DNA from 3 places in the Clostridium sp. LS3 genome. Region 3 is predicted to be linked to each of the others. Evidence: predicted binding sites of a transcription regulator. Region 3 holds the regulator's gene; each other region holds the start of a gene.

Evidence for each region. Region 3 encodes Rex, which represses fermentation and respiration genes when NADH is low (regulators of the CRP and FNR family bind a similar motif). Its sites were predicted from a motif close to ATTGTTAANNNNTTAACAAT; they were not measured.
Region 1: ACZJV1_RS16755 (acetyl-CoA C-acetyltransferase) is a predicted target of Rex. The motif match lies at 2,877-2,896, and genes of this name have one in related genera.
Region 2: hypB (hydrogenase nickel incorporation protein HypB) is a predicted target of Rex. The motif match lies at 4,042-4,061, and genes of this name have one in related genera.

The regions. Positions count from the first base shown of each region.
Region 1 is NZ_CM143921.1:3,554,163-3,559,887, forward strand. It holds gene ACZJV1_RS16745 (F0F1 ATP synthase subunit A) at 1-656, opposite strand, end outside; gene ACZJV1_RS16750 (ATP synthase subunit I) at 657-1,019, opposite strand; gene ACZJV1_RS16755 (acetyl-CoA C-acetyltransferase) at 1,656-2,837, opposite strand; gene wecB (non-hydrolyzing UDP-N-acetylglucosamine 2-epimerase) at 2,946-4,097, opposite strand; gene upp (uracil phosphoribosyltransferase) at 4,588-5,217, opposite strand; gene rpiB (ribose 5-phosphate isomerase B) at 5,249-5,698, opposite strand.
Region 2 is NZ_CM143921.1:2,849,364-2,855,088, forward strand. It holds gene ACZJV1_RS13355 (hydrogenase maturation nickel metallochaperone HypA/HybF) at 16-357, opposite strand; gene ACZJV1_RS13360 (FAD-dependent oxidoreductase) at 464-3,154, opposite strand; gene hypB (hydrogenase nickel incorporation protein HypB) at 3,190-3,861, opposite strand; gene ACZJV1_RS13370 (TetR/AcrR family transcriptional regulator) at 4,111-4,764, shown strand; gene ACZJV1_RS13375 (AraC family transcriptional regulator) at 4,883-5,725, opposite strand, start outside.
Region 3 is NZ_CM143921.1:435,153-440,877, reverse strand. It holds gene ACZJV1_RS02275 (acyl-CoA dehydrogenase) at 1-686, opposite strand, end outside; gene ACZJV1_RS02270 (short-chain-enoyl-CoA hydratase) at 795-1,577, opposite strand; gene ACZJV1_RS02265 (redox-sensing transcriptional repressor Rex) at 1,866-2,507, opposite strand; gene ACZJV1_RS02260 (heavy metal translocating P-type ATPase) at 2,923-5,178, opposite strand; gene ACZJV1_RS02255 (ArsR/SmtB family transcription factor) at 5,195-5,554, opposite strand.

The sequences.
Region 1 (5,725 bases), 860 kb from region 3:
TTTATCATCGTTAACATTACAAATATTACTGTTTGAATACCACCGTCAAAAATATCAAAATATGCATGTAACGGTACAGGAACTCCTATCTGTGCTATAAATCCTATGTGATGCAATGCTTCATAACACAATTCTACTAAGAATGTAGCTGCTAGTATATTACCAAATAGTCTCAGTGCCAATGATACTGGAAGCATTATTCTCTCTAATATATTTATTGGTGTAATTATAGCAAGAGGGAATGTATATCCTCCGAAATAACTTTTCAAACCGTATTTTCGTATAGTATAAAATTGTACCATATAAAAAGTTATTAAGGCTAATGCCACTGTTACAGTAAAGTTCTTTGTTGGTACAGGAAGTCCTATTAATCCAGTAAAATTCATAAACAATAAAAATACCGCTAAACTTCCTATAAAAGGAATAATGTCTAAAAACTCTTCTCCCATATTAGCCGTTACTACATTTTTTAACATAGTATATATAGATTCTACTATTGCTTGCTTTTTATTAGGTCTGAGCTTCATATTTCTTGTTGACCATATAGCAATAATAGCTATTAACACAATGGTTATCCACTGCATTACCACCTCTGGAACTATTTCAATCTTAATTGGCCCAGCAACGTAAGACCATATTGGTTCTAGTGGTTCCACTTAATCACTTCCTTTCCCTGTTTTTATCCAATAGAATACTATCAAAACAAAATGTGATAAATATCCTGTAAGATATGATATAAGTTGTATTAAGTTATTTAAAAATGGCAATGCTATAACAATGATAGTAAATATTCTTATAATATATCCAAGAATTAAAAATATACTTTTATCATTATTTAAAGAATATTCTAAGATTAATCCACTAACTATAGAATTTGTTAATGATACTATTAATCCTAATAAAAATACACAAGCCACTTTTAAGTCTATTAGAAAGGATAATATAAGTACAAAAATGAATCCTGCTATTAAATCATATTTTATCATATTAGAAATTAACTTATTCATTTCTCTACTCATTTTATCCTCACTCCCAACTAACTCTTGTTATTATATTACTCTGAAAACATTAATGAAAATCTTATATTTATTCATATAATACATTTAACATCTATATTTAACGATTTTAAGTATTTAAGTTCTATTTACTTAACAAACTTCATTTTTACATCTATTTTCTTCTAGTGTAGTAAAATCAAAGAATTATTATTCATTTTAAAGAATATTCAGAATATTATAAATATAGATTTTTACCGTTGTTATCATTTTCATAATAGTTTTTTTAAATTAAATTTACATTTTTTTCAATTTTTGTTTGTTTATATGAATTTTTATTCATTTATACTGTAATAATTTATTAGTGCCTATTTTAAAGGATGAATAAATATTTATTCGATTATTCATTTTTTAGTTTTTTTCTTTATAATTTTTCCTAAATATTTTTGTATGTATTTATATTATATATATATATAACAGTTATATAGGTTTTAATAATCTTATTATAGATATTACTTTAAATTTTATACAGTTCTACATATCACTTTTATATTGTAAATATTATATTTTCTCATTTATTATTATTATCTATTAATATCTTTATAATTCATATCAAAATAAAAACTCTCGATTTTATATCGAGAGCTTTTATATATAAAGTTATTTTCTTTCAACTATAAGAGCTGTTCCCATTCCTCCACCTATGCATAAAGTTGCCAAACCTTTTCTAGCATCTCTCTTTTGCATTTCATGAAGTAATGTAACCAATATTCTTGCACCTGATGCTCCAACTGGATGGCCTAATGCTATGGCTCCTCCATTTACATTAACTTTACTCATATCAAAATTTAAATCTTTTGCAACTGCCAAACTTTGAGCTGCAAAAGCTTCATTGGCTTCTATTAAATCTAAATCTTCAATTTTTAAATTTGCTACTTCTAAAGCTTTTTTTGTTGCATGGAAAGGTCCATATCCCATAATTGAAGGATCTAATCCTTTTTGTCCATAGGAAACTATTTTTGCTAATGGTGTAATACCTAATTCTTCTGCTTTTTCAGCACTCATAACTACGAAAGCTGCTGCTCCATCATTTATACCAGATGCATTAGCTGCAGTTACTGTGCCATCTTTTATAAATGCAGGCCTTAACTTAGCCATTCCTTCAATTGTAGCACCAAATCTTGGATATTCATCAGTATCAACTACCTTTGGCTCTCCCTTTCTTTGTGGTATAACAACTGGTACTATTTCATCTTTAAATTTACCTGCCTTAATAGCAACTTCAGCCTTTAATTGTGAGTTAAGTGCAAATTCATCTTGTTCTTCTCTTGTTAAATTCCATTCTTTAGCTATGTTTTCTGCAGTTACTCCCATGTGATAATTGTTAAATGCATCCCATAAGGCATCATTTATCATAGAATCAACCATTTTTCCATCGCCCATTCTTTGGCCCCATCTAGATGTTTTTAATAGATAAGGTGCTTGAGACATATTTTCCATACCACCAGCTACAACTATGTCTGCGTCTCCTGCTTTTATCATTTGAGCTGCTAATGCAACCGTTCTTAAACCTGATCCGCAAACTTTATTTATTGTCATAGCAGGTACTTCTACTGGTAATCCAGCTTTTATAGCTGCTTGTCTTGCAACATTTTGTCCAAGCCCTGCTTGAATAACATTACCCATTACAACTTCTTCTACTAATTCACCCTTTATACCTGCTTTAGCTACAGCTTCCTTTATTACTACTGCTCCTAATTCTGCTGCTGATACGTCTTTTAATGCTCCTCCAAATGAACCAATAGCAGTTCTTACTGCACTTGCAATTATAACTTCTCTCATAATCCACATCTCCTCCATATAATAGTCAGAATTATCTAATTTGTTAAACAATTAACACAATTTAATTATATCACTTTATCCCTTTTATTCAACCATAATTTTCAAAATCTATCTTAAAAATTCCTCTATTTCTAACGTTCTTATGTTAAAATAATTTTCAATTATATTTGCAATTCTCTTTGATGCTAAACCATCTCCATAAGGATTAGCCGCCTTACTCATTTTAGTATATTCATCTTTGTTATTTATTAAATTATTAGCTTCAGTTATTATCTTTTCAATATCAGTACCTACTAATTTTACAGTTCCATATTCAACTGCTTCTGGCCTTTCTGTTACATCTCTAAGAACTAATACTGGTTTTCCTAGGTGTGGTGCTTCCTCTTGTAGTCCACCTGAATCGGTCATTACCATAAAGCACTTATTCATTAAATTATGAGTTTCTTTAGTATCTAATGGTGATAATAAATGAACTCTTTCCTTGTCTCCTAATTTTCTGTTTACAACATCCTTAACAACTGGATTTAAATGCACTAAATATACTAGCTCTACATCCTTATTTTCTTCTACTATCTTACTTAATGCATCACATATATTTTCTATTCCTTGCCCCCAGTTTTCTCTTCTATGAGCAGTAATCATTATAACTTTTTTATTTTCAAAATCTATCGTGTTTAGTATATCATTTTCAAATATATATTCTTCCTTTACTGTGTGAAGCATAGCATCAATAACAGTGTTACCAGTTATGTAGATATCTCTCTCATTAACACCTTCTCTTAAAAGATTTGCTTTAGAACCTTTTGTTGGTGCAAAATGTAAATCTGCTAATGCTCCCGTAAGTTTTCTATTCATTTCTTCAGGGAATGGAAAATATTTATCAAAGGTTCTGAGACCTGCTTCAACATGCCCAACTTTAATTTGTTGATAGAAGGCTGCAAGTGCTCCTGAAAATGTAGTAGTCGTATCCCCATGAACAAGTATCATATCAGGCTTTTCTTCTAAAAATATTTCTTCTAATCCTTCTAGAACCCTATTAGTTATTCCAGTTAAAGTTTGCTTGCTCTTCATTATGTTCAAATCAAAATCTGGTTTTATATCAAAATAATCTAATACTTGATCTAACATTTCTCTATGTTGTGCTGTTACACAAACCTTTGAATCTATTCCTTCCCTTTTTTCTAGTTCTTTTACTAAAGGAGCCATCTTTATAGCTTCTGGTCTGGTTCCAAATATAGTTATAACTTTTTTCTTATTCATTCTAGATTCCTCCTGATTTATATATAAATTAAATTATTTCCATTATTAATATTTACTATTTCTATTTTTTATAAGCTTTATTCTAGTTTAATTATTACATATTTTCGTAAATTCAATGCTTATATAATTATACACTCTTACTAGCAAATAAACAAATATTGCTCTATCTTAAGCCTTAATTTTTCTATATTTAAACTCTATTAATCTAACTTTTTTAAATATATTTAAGATATCTTTTTTATGCTCAATAATAAAAAAGTAGCCATATGTAAGTTTACTTATTCCTTCGCTCCGCTCCAAGTCAACGCAAACTTACATATGTCACTTACAAACTGAAGGTTAGGAAAGTATAAAACAACTCTACTTTTTTACATTGAATTACTAAAAGCCTTATATAATCACATTTTCAAAACTTTAAATTTTTATACTTTCCTCGACATTAAATAAGGAGCAACTTATAAAAAGCTACTCCTTATTTATATTAATTTAATTATTTAGTTCCAAATAATCTATCGCCTGCATCTCCAAGCCCAGGAACTATATATCCATGTTCATTTAATTTTTCATCTATTCCAGCAACATATATATCTACATCAGGATGAGCTTTTTGAACAAACTCTATACCTTCTGGAGAGCTTATTAAGCACATAAGTCTTAAATTCTTAGCTCCTCTCTTCTTTAACATAGTTATAGCATCTGCTGCTGATCCACCTGTAGCTAACATTGGATCTACTACTATTACATCTCTTTCTGCTATATCTTGAGGTAACTTACAGAAGTATTCTACTGGTTGAAGAGTTTCTTCATCTCTATATAATCCTACATGACCAACCTTTGCTGCTGGTATAAGCTTTAGCATACCATCTACCATTCCAAGGCCTGCTCTTAAGATAGGAACTATAGCCATTTTTTTACCTGCTAACATCTTACACTTTGTTTTACAAATTGGAGTTTCTATTTCTACTTCCTCTGTACTTAAATCCCTTGTTACTTCGTAAGCCATAAGCATTGAAACTTCTTCTACTAGTTCTCTAAAATCCTTTGAACCAGTTTCCTTACTTCTTATAAAAGCCAACTTATGTAATATTAATGGATGATCTATTTGTGTTACTTTACTCATTTATATTCCTCCTATTGCATTAACAATTATATTATTTATTATATCTTTTTTCTAACTCTGTTATTTTATTAATTCTATTTTGATGTCTTCCACCTTCAAATTTAGTATTTAAAAATGTTTTTACTATGTCTAAAGCTAATCCAGGCCCAACAATTCTTTGTCCAATAGTTAATATATTTGCATCATTATGTTCTCTTGTGGCATGTGCACTAAACGTATCACTACATAAAGCTGCTCTTACACCTGGAATCTTATTTGCTGCAATTCCTATTCCTATTCCTGTTCCACATACTAAAACTCCAAAATCAAATTCTTTTGCTACTACTGCTTCTGCTACTGGTATAGCATAATCTGGATAATCACATGACTCATTGGAATTAGTTCCAAAATCCCTTATTTCATATCCTTCTTGAGTTAAATATTTTTTTATTTCTTCCTTTAATTCAACTCCACCATGATCTGAGCCTAATGCTATCTTCATAAGAATGTACCTCCTAACCATTATAAT
Region 2 (5,725 bases), 1.6 Mb from region 3:
ATTAATAAGTATTATTTAACAAGCTACAATTTCCTTGATCATAAACTCTTTCCCACTTAATAATTCCCAATGATTTTCTTTGCAATATGGACAAGCATCCTTATTTTGAATAAGATTGTAAACTTTATTACACCTTTTGCACATAACATTGCCTGGTAATATTTCAATTTCTAATTTTGTATTCTCTAATATGGTACCATCCACTGCAGCTGGGTAACAGGATTCAATATATCTTGGAATCATTGATGAAAGTTCCCCAATTTGAAGAACTATTTTATCTATTTTTGTTAATGCATTTCTTTGTGCAAAGTTTTCAACTGTTCTAACTACTTCAAAGACAACTCCTAATTCATGCAACTAAACTCACCTCTACTTCTCTATATTAAAAACCTAAGGGGAACCTTAAGTTCCCCCTATATCTTTTTTCAATCTATCTTTCCTTTAGACATTATCAAATAAATAATTAAGAATTTCCTTTAAGTATCTTCTTAACTTTTCTAGCATTAATTACAATTTTACGCTTAATTGTATTCTTAATAACCTTTGGCTTAAGTTGTTTAAGAGTTACACTTTGTGCATCATATTTTCTATGAAGTTTAATAGCATCAAACTTACATCTAGTTGTACATGCTCCACATCCTATACATGTATATTCATCCACTGTTGTAGCACCACATCCAAGGCAACGTTCTGTTTCCTTCTTCATTTGCTCTTCAGTAAATGTAGGACGTAAATCTCTAAATGTTTCTTTTGATTTAGCTCCATCCACATGATCTATTCTATTTCTCTTAATATTATCATAACCCTCTAACCTTAAGTTTTCTTTATCAAAGGCATGATATTCCCTTCTATCACGACCTAAAACTAAGCTTTGACCTGGATGAACAAAACGATGAATTGATATTGCTGCTTCTTTACCTAAAGCAATAGCATCTATAGCAAATCTAGGTCCAGTTAAGGCATCTCCACCTGCAAATACGTCTGGTTCTCCAGTTTGTAATGTAAATGAATCTGCTTTAATTGTCTTATTTGGATTTAATTCTGCTTTACTATTTTCTAATAAGTTACCCCAGTCCATTCCTTGACCTACTGAAATTAAAATATGACTTGCTTTAACAACCTTAACTTCATTTTCATCAAATTTTGGATTGAATCTTTTATTATCATCAAAAACAGAAATACACTTCTTAAACTCAATTCCAACTACCTTACCATTTTCAGTTAGAATTCTCTTTGGTCCCCAAGAATTATTAATTTCAATATCTTCTGCTAAAGCTTCATCAATTTCTTCATCTAAAGCAGGCATTTCTTTTCTTGATTCAAGACAGAACATAGAAGTTTTAGCTGCGCCAACTCTTGTACCAGTTCTTGCAACGTCAATTGCAACATTACCACCACCGATTACAACAACTTCTCCATCTAGCTTAATGTCATTTCCTAAGTTAACTTCACGTAAGAAATCAACTCCAGTCATAACGCCTTCTGCCTCTTCACCTTCTATACCAAGGTTTCTTCCTGCTTGTGCACCTATTGCAACATAGAACGCTTCGTAGTCTTGACCTCTTAATTCTTTAAGAGTTACATCTTTTCCTACTTCAACACCAGTTTTGAATTCTACACCTAATTCTCTTAAAATTTCTATTTCTGCATTTATTACATCTTTTTCTAATCTATAAGATGGAATTCCAAGTGTTAACATACCACCGAGTACCTTTTGCTTTTCAAATACAGTTACCTTGTATCCATCAATAGCTAAGTAATATGCACAAGATAAACCTGAAGGTCCACCACCTACGATTGCAATTTTCTTACCATATTCATGTCTTTTCTTTGGCACATAACGATGTTCTGTATTTAAATCTTGCTCAGCAATGAACTTTTTAATTTCATCTACAGCAACTGCTTCATCAATTTCTCCTCTAGTACATGCAGATTCGCATTTTCTTGGGCATATACGTCCACATACTGCTGGGAATGGATTTTCATTTTTTATAAGCTCCAGTGCTTCTTTATATCTTCCTTGAGAAGCAAGCTTTATATATCCTTGAACAGAAATATGTGCTGGACAATATGTTTTACAAGGACTTGTACCAGTCTCAACAACGTTTTCTCTATTTATACGATGATCAACATTCCATTTATCTTCACCCCACTCTGTATTATGAGCAAAGTCTACTCTCTTCTTTTCAGGAATTGGTGTTTTAGTACATAATTTTTGACCTAATTTTAATGCATTAACTGGACAAACTTGAACACATTCTCCACAAGCCACACATTTGTCTTTATCTACTTTTGAAACATAATTTGAACGCACAAAATCATTGTTTCTGAACATACCAGCAAGTCTTGTAGCATAACATGAACATCCACAACAATTACAGATAGCATGAGTATGTCCTGGACCATCTGCATTTGGTATTTGATGCATTAAACCATTTTCTTCAGCTCTCTTAATAATATCAAAAGCTTCTTCACGAGTAATAGCTCTACCTCTACCTGTACGTATATAGTATTCTGCCGCATGTCCAAGTTGAATACACATGTCTTCTTTTAAGTGTCCACAACCTTCACCCATAGCTTCTCTTGATGTACGACAAGAACAATCTGATACAGAGAATACAGTATTTTCATTAAGATATTTAGAAATTTCTTCATATGAAGCTCTTCTAGTTTCTCCTTCAATAGCTGTTTCTATTGGTATAACACGCATAGTTCCTGTTCCTACTGAAAAAACACCTGCTGTAAGAGGAGCTTTTTTTCTTCCATATGCCTCAAAAGCTTCTGCAATTTGCTTATAATTTTCAACACTTTCTCTATTAGGATGATTAACTATCATTTCCATTTGTCCTGGAACCCAAAGATCATACCAATATTTATCAACTCCATCTACTTCACCAATGAAACAAACACCAGCAACTGCTAAATCCCATAGTAATTTTGCTGTTTCCTCTACAGATTTTCCACATAAAGCTGCAACTTCTTCTGCCGTCTTCTTTTTACGAAATTCAAGATGAAGTCCTACTTCTGCCATTTCTGTTGTAACAACAGGCTCAAGAATTTTATACTCAGGCTGATCTGGCTTAATTTCAGATTTCGACCCAGATTTTTTCATACTTATGTGATTAGCAAGATCCAATACCTTCTGATTTACCATTAATATATTCCCCCATTTTTTAATTTATTATATCTCTAATTTTCATTCCAATTCTTAACTTCAGTACGCACCCAATCTGCCCACTCGTCAATACCTTCTCCAGTCTTCGCAGATATTTGTATTATTTTTATATTTGGATTTAATTTAGTAATATACTCTTTAACTTTCTCTAAATCAAAATCAAAATAATCCATTGCATCAATCTTATTAATTAATACAACATCAACAATAGAAAACATTAACGGATATTTTAGTGGTTTATCATGTCCCTCTGGCACACTTAAAATCATTGCATTTTTTGATGCTCCAGTGTCAAATTCTGCTGGACACACTAAATTCCCTACATTCTCTAATATTGCAAAATCAATTTCTTCTGTTCCAAGTCCTAGTAAACCTTGTTTTGTCATATCTGCATCTAGATGACACATTCCACCTGTATGTAATTGAATTACTTTTGCGCCAGTTTTTGAAACAGTATTAGCATCAACATCTGAGTCAATATCAGCTTCCATAACTCCAATTCTCATTTCATCTTTTAAGGCATTAATTGTTCTTACAACTGTTGTTGTTTTACCTGAACCTGGTGATGACATCAAATTTAATAAAAATGTCTTATCTTTTTTTAACTCTTCCCTAAGCAAATCTGCTTGTCTATCATTATCTTCAAAAACACTTTGCTTAATCTCAAGAATTTTATAAGTTTCCATATTATCCACCCCTTATTTAATAATAAATTTTATTTTTTCTTTTTTTACATTTAACTTTCCCCTTTTTAACTTAAATGATAAAAAAAGTATTTCATACAATAAAAGTACATTATAAAAACATAATATTATTGACCAATTTTCCTTAACATAATTAACATAATTAAATTCACCGAATCTGATTATGTTAATAATATAACATACTTTCTTCTTATTGTAAACATATTCATAAATTGTTTTGATATTCCTTTTGTGATATACTTTAACAAAATTCAAAATCATTATGTTTTAAAATTAATTGCACGAGGAATTATTATGAAAAAATTAACAGATAGACAAAAACAGGCTATTGCCACAAAACTTAGAATTACACAGATAGCAACGAATCTTTTTAAAGAAAAAGGCTTTGAAAATGTAAAGATTCAAGAAATTTGTGATGCATCTGAAATTTCAACCGGTGCCTTCTACCATCATTTTAAATCTAAAAATGAAATAGTTAATACAGGCTATGAGCAAATAGATTTGTTATTAAAAGAACGATTTGAGTCACAAACCTTTAATTCAAATATAGAAAAAATGATGTACTTGTTTAGTGAGGGACTTTCTTTACTCCAAGATCTAGGATGGCTATTTGTATCTGATGTTTACAAGAATATTCTTTCTATAGATAGTAAATATACTTTAAAATCAGATCGTTTTCTTACAGTTGAAATTAAATCTGCTATAGAATCAGCTATAGAATCTGGTGAGCTAAAATCTAATATCTCTTCTGATGATTTAACTAAAACTCTTTTAAGAACATCAAGGGGTGTTATTTTTGATTGGTGTCTTCATCAAGGAAGTTATGACCTAAAAACTAATATAACTTTTGACTTAAACTTAATACTTGCTAATTATAAAAAGTAGCCTATTAAATCTAAAAAATTTCTGAAAGTGTTTATTTTACTAGTTTTAAAAGCATATAAAAAGGATGTCGCGTTTCGTGACATCCTTTTTGTTAGATTAACTAGATATAGTTTCTATATTATTTCTTTCTTATTGGTATCCATACCTCAAACTTTGAATTTGAAGGATCTGCATTTAAATAAACTTCGATATCTGGTGCATCTGCATACTCATATCCTGAAGTTGGTAGCCACTCAGTAAATGCTCTCATTTGAACTTCTTGAATTGCAGCTGGCATAACCCCTCCTCCAGGGAAAATAGCCCAAGTGCATGCTGGTATCATATATTCATGCATACCTTCTGGTACTTCTTTATTAGTTTTAGTAGCAATATAGTATTCCCAGTTTTCTAATTCATCCATTGCTAAACTTAACCCTAAAACTCCATTAGATTTTTCATCCATTAAAGCTATTACATCATTAAGTCTTCCACTCTTCTCTATCTCTGCCCAAAACTTTGGTACATACTCAAAATTCTCTTTAATATTCTTTTTAATTAATACCTTAACGCCAACAACTCTAAATTCATCTTTCTTAACTATACTATAATTCATTTCCTCTACTCCTTTTATTGTTATTTTAAAACTTATAGGAGAATATGATTTTAGGAATGTTCCTTCCTTTTGTGCACTTGAAGGAGTTACATTGTGTAACTTTTGAAAAGCTCTATTAAAAGCAGTTGGAGATTCATATCCATAACGCATTGCTACATCAATTACCTTATCACCACTTTGCAAATCAATAGCAGCCTTTGTTAATCTCCTGTTCCTTATATATTCAGCTAATGGTCTACCTGCTATATAAGAAAACATTCTTTGAAAATGATATACACTACAACATGCTAGCTTTGCTGCTTTTGTATAATCAATTTCTCCATCTAAATTACTTTCAATATAATTTAATGCCTCATTTAATTGATCTAA
Region 3 (5,725 bases):
CCTTCTTGTCCAATTAAGTTCTCCTTTGGAACAATACAATTACTCATAACTAATTCTGTTGTTGAAGAAGCTCTAATTCCTAGTTTTTCTTCTTTCTTTCCTATTGAGAATCCTGGAAAATCCTTTTCAACTATAAATGCTGATATTCCCTTTGTTCCTTTACTTCTATCTGTCATAGCAAATATTATAAATGTTTCTGCTACTCCTCCATTAGTTATAAATATTTTTGATCCGTTTAATATATAATTATCTCCATCTAATACTGCTACTGTTTGTTGACCTGCCGCATCTGTACCTGCTCCTGGTTCTGTTAAACCAAAAGCACCAAGTTTTTTACCTGTTGCAAGATCTTTTAAATACCTTTCTTTTTGATCTTTAGTTCCAAACTGCTCTATTAAAGATGCACAAAGAGAAGTGTGGGCAGACACTATAACCCCTGTAGTTCCACAAGCCTTTGATAGCTCCTCTACAGTTAATATATAAGAAAGCGTGTCTCCACCTGCTCCACCGTACTCTTTAGAAAAAGGAATTCCTAACATTCCAAGCTTGGCCATTTTTTCAACGTTTTCCATTGGAAATCTTTCAGTTTCATCAATTTCAGCAGCAATTGGTTTTACTTCATTTATAGTGAATTCTCTAGCCATTTGTCTCACTAATTCTTGCTCTCTAGTTAATTGAAAATTCATTTAATATACCTCCTTGATATTGAACCTTTTTTGATTATATGAATTTACTTAATTTAAATATTTTTAATTATTTAAATTTGAATTTTTTTTATATTTTATTTTTTCTGACTATTTGTTAGAAAAATTTTTGGCTCTCTTTTCCATAAATGCTTCCATGCCCTCTTTTTGATCTTCTGTAGAGAAGCATTTACCAAAATCTTCGGCTTCAATTTCTATAGCTTTATCTATATCTACTTGCATCCCCCTATTTATAGCATCTTTACATAACCTTACTGCTATAGGAGCATTTGATATTATGGTCTTTGCCATATTTTTAGCTTCTTCCATTAAACTTTCTAGTGCCACAACTTTATTAACTAAGCCTATTTTTAAAGCTTCATCTGCCTTTACAGTTGCACAAGTATAAATAAGCTCTTTGCCCTTTCCTTCACCAACTAATCTTGGTAATCTTTGAGTTCCTCCAAATCCTGGTGTTATTCCAAGACCAACCTCTGGTTGAGCAAATCTAGCCTTTTCTGAAGCTATTCTTATATCACAAGCCATAGCTAATTCACATCCACCACCTAAAGCAAATCCTGATATAGCCGCAATAACAGGCTTGTCTAATTTTTCTAATCTTCTGAAAACTCTGTTTCCTAAAAGACCAAATTCTCTTCCTTCATCTTCAGTTAAGTCCTTCATTTCAGAAATATCTGCTCCAGCAACAAAAGCTTTTTCCCCAGATCCTGTTAGTATGACACAGTAAATATTTTGATCATTTTCTAAATCATCTAAAACTGCATCTAAATCTTTTAAAGTCCCTGAATTTAAAGCATTTAAAGCTTTAGGTCTATTAATTGTAACAATAGCTAGATTTCCCTCTTTTTCAAGAATTACATTCTTTAACTCCATAATAAAGTCCTCCCTTTAACTATACTTATATAAAATTATTCAATTTTTCATTAATCTTTAATTATATAAGCTTCTCAAACCTATACTTTATACCCTTTAATGTGACATATTTAACTAAACATATCAAAAATTCTTTAATAATCTATATGTTTAATAAATAAACCATTTGTTAATCTTGTAACAATTAATAAAAAAAATAATTGAAGCCCCCGCTTCAATTATTATTATAAACTCTTAAATTTTCTTTTGCAATAAATATTTCTAATTTTAGGCAATTTTTTAATGTAACTACTTACTTTCATCTTTATCATGAAGTAAATATATTAATGTTAGTAAACTTTCTGATAAATGAACATTTTCAACTGTAACTTCTTCAGGTACAGATAAATCAACTGGAGCAAAATTCCATACGCCTGTTACTCCACCTTCTACTAAAGTATCACTAACCTTTTGTGCATTTATTCTAGGAACACAAATTATTCCTATATCTATACTGTTATCTCCTAAATAATATTTTAAGTTATCAATATCTTGTATTTCTATATCTCTTATTTTCATTCCAATAAGCTTAGGATTTGCATCAAATATAGCTTCTATAGTTAACCCTATTTGAGAAAATCTACTGTAATTTGCTATTGCCTGACCTATATTTCCTGCTCCAACTATGATTCCTTTGTATTCTTTATTTAATCCCAATATTAGGCTTATTTGATTATATAAATCTTTTACATTATATCCATAGCCCTGTTGGCCAAAGTCTCCAAAACAATTTAAGTCTTGGCGTATTTGTGACGCTGTAAAGCCTATCTTTTCTCCTAACTCTTTTGAAGAAATTCTATCTACATCATTTCTTAACAACTCTTGTAAGTATCTATGATATTTTGGCAGTCTTTTAATTACAGCCATAGAAATATTCTTTTTCTTATCCATAACCTTCATTCTCCTAATCAAATTTATTTTCATATATTAAAACTTTATTATTACCAAATTTATAATATATATTTTAACACTTTTATTAAAATTTTAAAACAACTTGAGTTACGTATTTAACAAAGTTTCAAAATTTTCTTTTATTTTTCTTAAAATCTAAAAATAGATTATATACTTAATAAACATTTAATAAAATATTTTCCAATAAAAATTAATTTAATTATATTTAGTTATAAAAAATAGACTTATGTATAACGTAGCAGATCCGTTATACATAAGTCTCAAATTTATACAAAGCTTCTCAAAGCTTTGTAAACAAGATAATGATCTTGTATGCTTCCCTTACGCCTGAAAATTTTCAACCTAATTCATTATATTTAATATGATGAAATTTGTCAATAAAATAGTTATAAAATTATTTTAAACATCTAGTTGAATTTAGAACTGCTATTAAAGTTACTCCTACATCTGCAAATACTGCTTCCCACATTGTTGCTACTCCAAAAGCACTTAAAATCAATACTAATACTTTTACTCCTAATGAGAATATTATATTTTGCCATAAAACTTTATTTGTCTTTCTTGCAACTTTAATGGCTGTAACTAAAGCTTCTGGATCGTCTTTCATTAAAACTACATCTGCGGCTTCAATAGCTGCATCTGAACCTATTCCTCCCATAGCAACTCCTATATCAGCTCTTGCTAAAACTGGTGCATCATTTATTCCATCTCCAACAAATATAACTTTTCCTTGAGTTGAATTATCTTTTATTAAACCTTCTACCTTTTCAACCTTATCTCCTGGTAATAATTCTGAAAATACCTTATCAACGCCTACTAGTGATGCTACCTTTTCTGCCACGGATTTATTATCACCTGTTAACATAACAGTTTGAGAAACCCCAACTTCCTTCAAGCCTTCTATGGCTTTCTTAGCGCCTTCTTTTATTTCATCGGATATAACTATATTACCTTTATATTCATTATTTATAGCAATATGAACTATTGTTCCAATTGATGCTATATCAGTATAACTTATATTAAACTTTTCCATCAGTTTATAGTTACCTACTAAAACTTCTGCTCCGTTAATTAAGGCTTTAATTCCATGTCCTGATATTTCTTCATAATCACTTAACTCTTCATTTTTTATATCTTTTCCATATTCCTTTATAATAGATTGAGCTATTGGATGATTTGATAAGCTTTCTGCTATAGCCGCAACCTCTATTAATTCTTCTTTTGAAATATTATTATTATTTATTTCTGTTACCTTAAAAACTCCTTTAGTTAAAGTTCCTGTTTTATCAAAAACAACTGTATTAACATCTTTAAGAGCTTCTAGGTAATTTCCACCCTTAACTAATATACCTTTTTTAGATGCTCCTCCAATCCCTGCAAATAATCCGAGAGGAATAGAAACTACTAATGCACAAGGACAAGATACAACTAAGAATATTAAAGCTCTATAAATCCAATCTGAAAAACTTGCATCCTTTATAACTAATGGAGGTATTATAGCCAACGCTAAAGCTGAAAATACAACTATTGGAGTATATACTCTTGCAAATTTAGTTATAAACTTTTCAGTTGGTGCTTTTTTATTAGATGCATTTTCCACTAATTCTAAAATTCTTGATACTGTTGATTCTTTAAAGTTTTTAGATACCTTAACTTTTAAAACACCATTTGTATTTATAAATCCTGCTAGAATATCTTCTCCCACAGAAACTTCCCTTGGAACTGATTCACCAGTAAGTGCTGATGTATCTACAAAGCTTGTTCCATCTAATACAACACCATCTAAAGGTACTCTTTCACCTGGCTTAATAACTATTATATCATCTATATTGACTGTTTCTGGTTTAACTTTTTCTTCTTTTCCATCTACTAAAATATTAGCATATTCAGCTCTTATATTCATAAGAGATGTTATTGATTTTCTAGATCTATTTACTGCATAAGATTGGAATACCTCTCCTATTTCATAAAATAACATAACTGCTACCCCTTCTTTAAAGTCACCTACAAAGAAGGCTCCTAAAGTAGCAACTGTCATTAAGAAGTTTTCATCAAATACTTCTCCTCTGAATATATTTTTTATAGCTGTTAAAACTACTTCTCCTCCAATTAAAACATAACTAAGAGCAAAAAGTATTATTGATATCATTGAAGCCTCTTTTGAAATGATAGCAACTATATATATTATTGCACCTATTATTAATCTAATATTCTCCTTTATATCAACTTTTCCTCCATGTGAATGATCATGAGAGTGTCCGTGTGAATCATCATGAGAATGTCCATGATCTTCTCCTCTTAAATGGGTATGAGAATGTTCCTTCCCATGATTATGATTTTCTTTATCACTATCACTTTCTATAGAACAGCAACTACTTGTACATCTATTAACATTTTCAGTAATGTTATTATTATCATTTTTATCAAATACCTTAACTTCTGGCTCTAGCTTTTTAATTATTGATTTTGTTTCTTCTATTACCTCTTCTCTTGATATATCTCCATTTAATTCTATAATCAAGTTTGAAGTTGTAAAATTCAAATTGGCTTCTTTAACTCCATTTAAGTTATTAACTCTAGTTTCAATTTTATTTGCACAATTTGCACAAGTTAATCCAGATAAAATCAATTTTATTTCATTACTACTCATTTCTATCCCCACTTTCTTATTCAATAATATGCTTAAATCCTTCATTAAATATATGCTCAATATGATCATCTGCTAATGAATAATATATTACTTTTCCAGCTCTTCTAAACTTAACTAATCTATTTGATTTTAATACTCTAAGCTGATGTGAAATCGCTGATTGAGTCATATTTAATAAAGCAGCTAAATCGCATACACATAACTCTTCTTGAAATAAAGCACATAATATTTTTATTCTTGTAGAATCGCTGAAAGCCTTAAATAAATCAGCTAAATCATATAAAGTTTCTTCATTTGGTATAGAACCTTTTACTTTTTCAACTACATCTTTATGAATTATAGTACAATTACAACTTTCCAATTTATTTTCTTCCATAATTCCCCTCCAAACTCATATGAACAATTGTTCATATGTTTATTTAATAATATTATATGCTATTCTTATTAAATGTGTCAACTTTAAATAAAAATCTTTTGTAAAAAAGTGGACATATTTAATCATATTTTCAAAACTTTAAGCTTTTATACTCGCCTAAACCTAAAAAAG